One region of the Burkholderia sp. FERM BP-3421 genome, then DNA from elsewhere that is predicted to be linked to it. Evidence: predicted binding sites of a transcription regulator. Region 1 holds the regulator's gene; the other holds the start of a gene.
What was found. The regulator FliA, encoded in region 1, starts transcription of late flagellar genes. The targets are predictions, from matches to a motif close to CTAAAGTTTNNNNNNNNNNNGCCGNTA.
Positions count from the first base shown of each region.

Region 2: flgM (flagellar biosynthesis anti-sigma factor FlgM) is a predicted target of FliA. The motif match lies at 1,648-1,674, and genes of this name have one in related genera.

Region 1 covers NZ_CP117782.1:3,272,013-3,275,797, forward strand. The annotation lists gene flhF (flagellar biosynthesis protein FlhF) at 1-1,033, shown strand, start outside; gene Bsp3421_RS30855 (MinD/ParA family ATP-binding protein) at 1,026-1,838, shown strand; gene Bsp3421_RS30860 (RNA polymerase sigma factor FliA) at 1,860-2,594, shown strand; S-adenosyl-L-homocysteine riboswitch at 2,697-2,801, shown strand; gene ahcY (adenosylhomocysteinase) at 2,836-3,785, shown strand, end outside.
Region 2 covers NZ_CP117782.1:2,866,866-2,870,650, forward strand. The annotation lists gene flgB (flagellar basal body rod protein FlgB) at 1-126, opposite strand, end outside; gene flgA (flagellar basal body P-ring formation chaperone FlgA) at 328-1,602, shown strand; gene flgM (flagellar biosynthesis anti-sigma factor FlgM) at 1,704-2,042, shown strand; gene Bsp3421_RS28950 (flagella synthesis protein FlgN) at 2,118-2,558, shown strand; gene Bsp3421_RS28955 (SGNH/GDSL hydrolase family protein) at 2,694-3,785, shown strand, end outside.

The DNA of each region.
Region 1 (3,785 bases):
GGCCGCGGCGGTGGCCGACGCCGTGAAGGCGCGTATCGAGCGCATCGTCAACGACACCGTGATGCACGAGCTGAGCTCGCTGCGCGGCATGATGGAAGAGCAGTTCGCGGGCCTGATGTGGAACGATCGCCAGCGCCGCAACCCGGTGCACGGCGCGCTGACCAAGCATCTGTTCGCGGCGGGTTTTTCCGCGCAGCTGGTGCGCATGATCGTCGACAACCTGCCGGACGGCGACGAGTCGGACAGCTTCGACGCGGCGTCCGAATGGGCGCGCTCGGTGCTGGCCGCGAACCTGCCGGTGCTGGAAAGCGAGGATGCGCTGATGGAGCGCGGCGGCGTGTTCGCGCTGATGGGACCGACGGGCGTCGGCAAGACCACCACCACCGCGAAGCTGGCGGCGCGCTGCGTGATGCGCTTCGGCGCGAGCAAGGTCGCGCTGCTGACGACCGACAGCTACCGGATCGGCGGCCACGAGCAACTGCGCATCTTCGGCAAGATCCTCGGCGTGCCGGTGCATGCGGTGAAGGACGGCGGCGACCTGCAGCTCGCGCTGACCGAACTGCGCAACAAGCACATCGTGCTGATCGACACGATCGGCATGAGCCAGCGCGATCGCACGGTATCCGACCAGATCGCGATGCTGCACGGCGCGGACACGCCGGTGCAGCGCCTGCTGCTGCTGAACGCGACGAGCCACGGCGACACCCTCAACGAAGTCGTGCAGGCCTACCGCAGCGCGGCGGGCCAGCCCGACCTCGCGGGCTGCATCCTGACCAAGCTGGACGAAGCCACCCATCTCGGCGGCGTGCTGGACACGGTGATCCGCTACAAGCTGCCGGTCCACTACGCATCGACCGGCCAGAAGGTGCCGGAGAACCTGTACGTCGCCACCCGTAAATTCCTGCTGAAGAGCGCGTTCTGCGTACCGCGCGACGGCTCGCCCTTCGTGCCGCAAGACGAAGACATGCCGTCGCTGCTGGCCGCGCTGACCGCCCGCTCGAGCGCCGAGCTCCATGAGGTGCGATTTGGATAAACGCATGACCGATCAGGCTGAAGGCTTGCGGCGTCTGCTCGCCGGCCGCTCGTCGCGCGTCGTCGCGGTGACGGGCGGCCCGGCGGGGGTCGGCTGCACCTCGACGGTGGTGAATCTGGCGGCCGCGCTCGCGGCGCTCGGCAAGGACGTGCTCGTGGTCGACGAGCGCGCCGACGTTCATTCGGTGGCGGCGACGCTGTGCGGCGCGTGGCTGCGCGAAGGCGAGCCGGTGCGCCACGAGCTGGGCTTCTCGGTGCTCGGCGCCGCGCGGCTCGCCCGCGCCGGCTACGCCGAGCACGATCCCGCGGAGTGGCTCGACAACGCGGCGGACATCGTGCTGGTCGATGCGCAGCTCGACGCGCACGGCGCGTTCTCGCCGCTCGCGCGCGACGCGCACGACGTGCTGGTGGTGATGCGGGTGGCCGCGCAGTCGATCACCGAGGCGTACGCGTGCATGAAGCGGCTTCATTACGCGCATGCGGTCGCGCAGTTCCGCGTGCTGATGAATCACGTGCAAAGCCGCGCGGACGCGAAGGCCGCGTACGACAACCTCGCGGGCGTCGCCGGGCGTTATCTGGCGGTGTCGCTGTCGGAGGCGGGCTGCGTGGGGGTCGATCCGCTCGTCGAGCATGCGCGCGAGCTGGAGCGCACGGTGGTGGACGCGTTCCCGACCGCGGCGGCCGCGCGCGATTACCGGCAGATCGCGTCCGATCTGCTGTATTGGCCATTGCGTCCGGGGCCGGGCGCGGGTCGGGTCCGGGCGGGCAATCCGGCGTTTGAGCGGGGTGCGGCGCAGGCCGCATGAATGTCACAGGCAAGAGAGGGCATGATGTACAACGCTCAAGGAAAGATATCCCAGGACGAAGTGTTGACGCAGTACGCGCCGCTCGTGCGGCGGCTGGGTCTGCAACTGGTCGCGAAGATGCCGGCGAGCGTGGATCTCGATGATCTGATCCAGGCCGGCATGATCGGCCTGCTCGATGCGGCGGGCCGCTACAAGGAAGACCAGGGGGCGCAGTTCGAGACCTACGCGACGCAGCGGATCCGCGGCGCGATGCTCGACGAGCTGCGCAGCAACGACTGGCTGCCGCGCAGCCTGCGCAAGACCTCGCGCGAAGTCGAGCATGCGGTGCACCAGGTCGAGCAGCAGCTCGGCCGGCCGGCGAGCGAGACCGAGATCGCGGAGCACATGCAGATGCCGCTCGACGAATTCCAGTCGATGCTGCAGGACCTGCATGGCAGCCAGCTGATTTACTACGAGGATTTCGACCGTTCGGCCGACGACGAGCCGTTCCTCGACCGCTACCGGGTCGACCATGCCGACCCGCTGTCGGCGCTGCTCGACGACCACCTGCGCAACGCGCTCGTGGAGGCGATCGAGCGCCTGCCGGAGCGCGAGAAGCTGCTGATGTCGCTGTACTACGAACGGGGCCTGAACCTGCGCGAGATCGGCGCGGTGCTCGAGGTCAGCGAGTCGCGCGTGTGCCAGTTGCACAGCCAGGCGGTTGCCCGGCTGCGCGCGCGGCTGCGCGAACAGGCCTGGGTCGGCGCCGAGCACTGAGCGGTCGGACCGCGATCGGTCGGGCCGCGCATGGTCGGGCCGCGTATGGTCGGCGTGCGATCGGGCGGAAAACTTCATTCCGATTTGCTACAATCCTCCCTCGTTTCCGAGGAGCGTTGCGACGGGCTCGGTCCCGCCAGGCTCGGAAACCTTCAATGAGCGGCCGCGCGATGCGCACGGCCGCGACCTGAACGGCGCTCACGTCACAATTTTCTAGAACTTACTTAGAAAGGAGGGCGTGATGAACGCCGCTGTCATCGATTCCAATTCCTCGAAAGACTACCTCGTCGCCGACATGAGCCTTGCCGCCTGGGGCCGCAAGGAGCTGAACATCGCCGAGACGGAAATGCCCGGCCTCGTGCAGATCCGCGACGAATACAAGGCGCAGCAGCCGCTCAAGGGCGCGCGCATCGCCGGTTCGCTCCACATGACGATCCAGACGGGCGTGCTGATCGAGACGCTGAAGGCGCTCGGCGCCGACGTGCGCTGGGCCTCGTGCAACATCTTCTCGACCCAGGATCACGCGGCCGCCGCGATCGTCGAAGCCGGCACGCCGGTGTTCGCGTTCAAGGGCGAGTCGCTCGACGAGTACTGGGAATACGCGCACCGCATCTTCGAATGGCCGAACGGCGAATTCGCCAACATGATCCTCGACGACGGCGGCGACGCCACGCTGCTGCTGATCCTGGGCGCGAAGGCCGAGAAGGACCGCTCGGTGATCGCCAAGCCGACCAACGAGGAAGAAGTCGCGCTGTACAAGTCGATCGCCGCGCACCTCGAGGTCGACGGCAGCTGGTACTCGACGCGCCTCGCGCACATCAAGGGCGTGACGGAAGAAACCACCACCGGCGTGCACCGTCTGTACCAGATGGAAAAGGACGGCCGCCTGCCGTTCCCGGCGTTCAACGTCAACGATTCGGTCACGAAGTCGAAGTTCGACAACCTGTACGGCTGCCGCGAATCGCTGGTCGACGGCATCAAGCGCGCGACCGACGTGATGATCGCGGGCAAGGTCGCGGTGGTCGCGGGCTACGGCGACGTGGGCAAGGGCTGCGCGCAGTCGCTGCGCGGCCTGGGCGCGACCGTGTGGGTCACTGAAATCGATCCGATCTGCGCGCTGCAGGCGGCGATGGAAGGCTACCGCGTCGTGACGATGGAATACGCGGCGGACAAGGCCGACATCTTCGTGAC
Region 2 (3,785 bases), 410 kb from region 1:
GTCGCGGGCCTGGTACCCGGGGGTGTCGGCGTTCGCGATGTTCGACGACAGCAGCTCCTGGCGGTAGGCGCGCACGTCGAGCGCCTCGCGGCCGAAGGCAAAAGCAGCATCGAGTTGGTCCAGCATCGGGGCTCTCCGTCTCAAGCAGGGCAGTGCTCTTTCGCCGCGCGGCGGCCAAAGAGGCTTTTTTCCATGACACGGATAGTAGGCGGCCGAGGCAAGATGCAATCGGGCGAATAACCGGGAAAGCCCCCCTCTGTTCGTCGTTTGCGCGCGCGCCCCGCTCCCTAGAATGCAATTCGTACCAACGGCTTACAGGAGGCGGCGATGACGATTGACGCAGGCGGCGCGGCGCGCACGCGCTGGCGGCATGCGCGCGCCGCCCTTGCCCTCGTGCTGGCCTGCGCGGGCCACGCCGCCCCCGCCCTCGCTCAGCAGGCTGCGGCGGGCCCGAACGACGGGATGATCGTGATCCCGGGCCGCGGCGAATCGGCCGAGGCCGCGCTCGCCAACGCCAACGCCAATGCGCATGCGCCGTCGCGCCCGGCCGACGTGAGCGCCGCACTCGAGGCCGCCGCGCTGAACCGGCGCCAGATTACGCAGGCCCCGCAGACCGACCCGCAGCAGGACGACCCGGTGCAGCCCGGCTGGATCCGCGTCGCGCCGGCCGAGCCGACGCCGCGCGCCGCGCGGCCGATGCCCGGCGCGCCCATGGCAACCGCGTCTGCGCCGGCCGCGCCTTTCCAGGCCGCGCCTATGCCGGCCACACCTATGCCGGCCGCGCCTATGCCGGCCGCGTCCGTCGCCCCCGCCCGGTCCGGCTTCGCCGGCGCGCAAGGCGCGAGCGGCGCACCGGCCCCAACCCCGGCCGCGCTGCGCACGCAGCCGGCCGCCCGGCCGCTGCCGCTCCAGGCCGCCGCGCGTCCCGCCCGCCCGATCGCCGCAGCCGCGCCGGCCGCCTCGGCCGCCGTCCCCGACGGGCAGCAGGACGGCGAATCGATCCGCCGCGCCGCGCTCGCGTTCCTGCAGCAGCAGTCGGCCGGCCTGCCCGGCAAGACCACCGTCACCGTGGCGCCGGCGTTTCCGCGCGGCCTGGCCGCCTGCACGACGCTCGAACCGTTCATGCCGACGGGCGCGCGCCTGTGGGGGCGCACGACGGTCGGCGTGCGCTGCGCGGGCGAACGCCCCTGGACGATCTATCTGCAGGCGAAGCTGAGCGTGCAGGCCACCTATTACGTCGCCGCGCGGCAGATCGCGCCCGGCGAGGCGCTGAGCGCCGCCGACCTGGTCGCCCGCGACGGCGACCTGACGGCGCTGCCGCTCGCGATCATCACCGCCCCGTCGCAGGCGGTCGGCGCCACCGCGCTGTCGCGCATCGGCGCGGGCCTGCCGCTGCGTCAGGACATGCTGAGGAGCGCGGCGTCGGTATCGATCGGACAGACGGTGCGGGTGGTCGCGGCGGGCCAGGGTTTCACGATCTCGTCGGAGGGCAGCGTGCTCAACAACGCAGCGCCCGGCCAGCAGGTGCGGGTGCGGATGGCGGCCGGACAGATCGTCACCGCGATCGTCAAGGATGCCGGGACCGTGGAAATCCCGCTCTAGGATTGCAAAGTTTCGTTTAATCAGGCGTTTACCGAGGAACGGGTGCTAAAGTTTGAGCCGGCCCTGCCGTTATCTTGCTCAAACCGTTCAGGAAATCCATCGTGAAAGTCGATTCCACCTCCTCTTCGAGCGCCCGCCCGCTGTCGAACGCCACCGCCGGCGCGGCCCGCACCCCGTCCAGTCCGGCAGCCGCCGCGGGCGGCGCGCAAGGCGCCGCAGGCGCGGCGCCCGGCGACACGAACGTGAATTTGTCCGGCCTGTCCTCGAACCTGCGCGCGCTGGCGGCCTCCGGCAGCGCCGATATCGATACCGCGCAAGTCGAGTCGATCCGCGATGCGCTGCGCAGCGGCACGCTGTCGATCGACGCCGGCAAGATTGCCGACGGCGTCTTGCAGACGGCCCGCGAGCTGCTGCAGAACAAGCCGCAGACGGGCAACTGAACGGGCCCCGGGGCCCGCGACGGGAAGGAACAGGCGAGCGGACGGTCCGCCCGCCGGCGTTTTGAGCGAGACGCGATGAGAGAAGAACTGCTGGCCACGGTCAACGACGAGCATGCGACGGTCGAGGCATTCGCCTCGCTGCTCGCCTATGAGGAAAAAGCGCTGACGACCCCGTCGCCGCTCGAGGCGCTGCCCGGAATCATCGAGCGCAAGAACGCGCTGATCGAGCAGCTGGCAAGCCTCGAACGCCGGCGCGACAGCCAGCTCGGCGCGCTCGGCTTCCCGGGCGGCAAGGCGGGCATGGATCAGGCGTCCGGGCAGGACGCCCGGCTCGCGGGCAGCTGGCAATTGCTCCAGCAATCGGCCGAGCGCGCGCAACGCGCCAATGCGAACAACGGGATGCTGGTGCGCATCCGGATGGATTACAACGAACGCACGCTCGCGGTGCTGCGCGCGGTCCCCGAGCGGGCCGGCTTCTACGGCCCCGACGGCCGGGTCAGCGCCGCCACGCCCTGAATTTCCCCTGAAGCCCGAACCCGGGCTTCCCCCGATTCGATCAGACCGGGCCCGAGCCCGGCGTTTCCCGCGTCCTCCGATACAGCCATAGCCGTGCGGCCGCACGGCGCCAATAACAACGATTCGAGGGCAACCATGACCCATGACTGTCGCATCCACGCGATCCGCCGCCGGTTCGCACTGACGGCGCTCGCCGTCGCCCTGCCGCTCGCGGCGCACGCCGCCGCCGCGCCCCCCGCCGAACCGCCGATGCCGACGGGCGACATGACGCTGTCGCCGTCCGGCCCGCTCGCGGCGCCGCCCGCCCCGGCCTCCGACGCGCTGCGCGCGGCCGGCCAGGGCAAGGACACCTACACCTACCTGCGCTGCTGGTATCGGATCAGCGACAGCGCGCTCGCGCCGAAGGCCACCTACGAGTGGGCGCGCGACCCGGGCAGCGGCGACTGGTACCGGGTGCCCGGCTACTGGTGGGCCGACGGCATCACCCAATGGAAGAACATGTTCTTCAGTGCCGTCGCGCAGGAGACGCTCGCCGACGTATGCCGCCGCACGCTCGATGCGCGCGGGATCCGTCAGCCGCTGACCCAGGCGGTCGCGGCCAACAACGCGCTGTCGTTCAACCATACGATCTGGACGCTCGACGCCGCGCAGCAGCCGCCGCGCGCGAACAAGCTGATCGTGTTCGGCGACAGCCTGTCCGATACGCAGAACATGTTCAACGCGAGCCAGTGGACGCTGCCGAACGGCTCGACCTGGCACGCGGGCCGCTTCAGCAACGGGCCGGTGTGGGTCGAGTATCTGGCGCGCGCGCTCGGGCTGCCGATGTACAACTGGGCGATCGGCGGCGCGGCGACCGATCGCTACCTGGTCGTGCCGGGGCTGGTGCAGCAGGTGGATTCGTGGCGCGAGTACATGACGCGCGCGCCGGGCTACCGGGTCGAGAACACGCTGTTCGCGGTGTTCGCGGGCGGCAACGATTTCGTGAACTACGGACGCACGCCCGAGCAGGCCGCCGACGCAGTGCGCACGAGCCTCGAACGGCTGACGGCGGCGGGGGCGCGGCGCATCCTGCTGCTGACGCTGCCCGACGTCTCGCGCGCGCCGGTGTTCGCGACCCGCGACGACGCCACGCGCGTCGCCGCGCAGGTGCTGGACTACAACCGGCGGCTGGCCGAGACGGCCGCCGCGCTGCGGACACGCTATGGCGCGACGCTGAAGCTCGAGGTG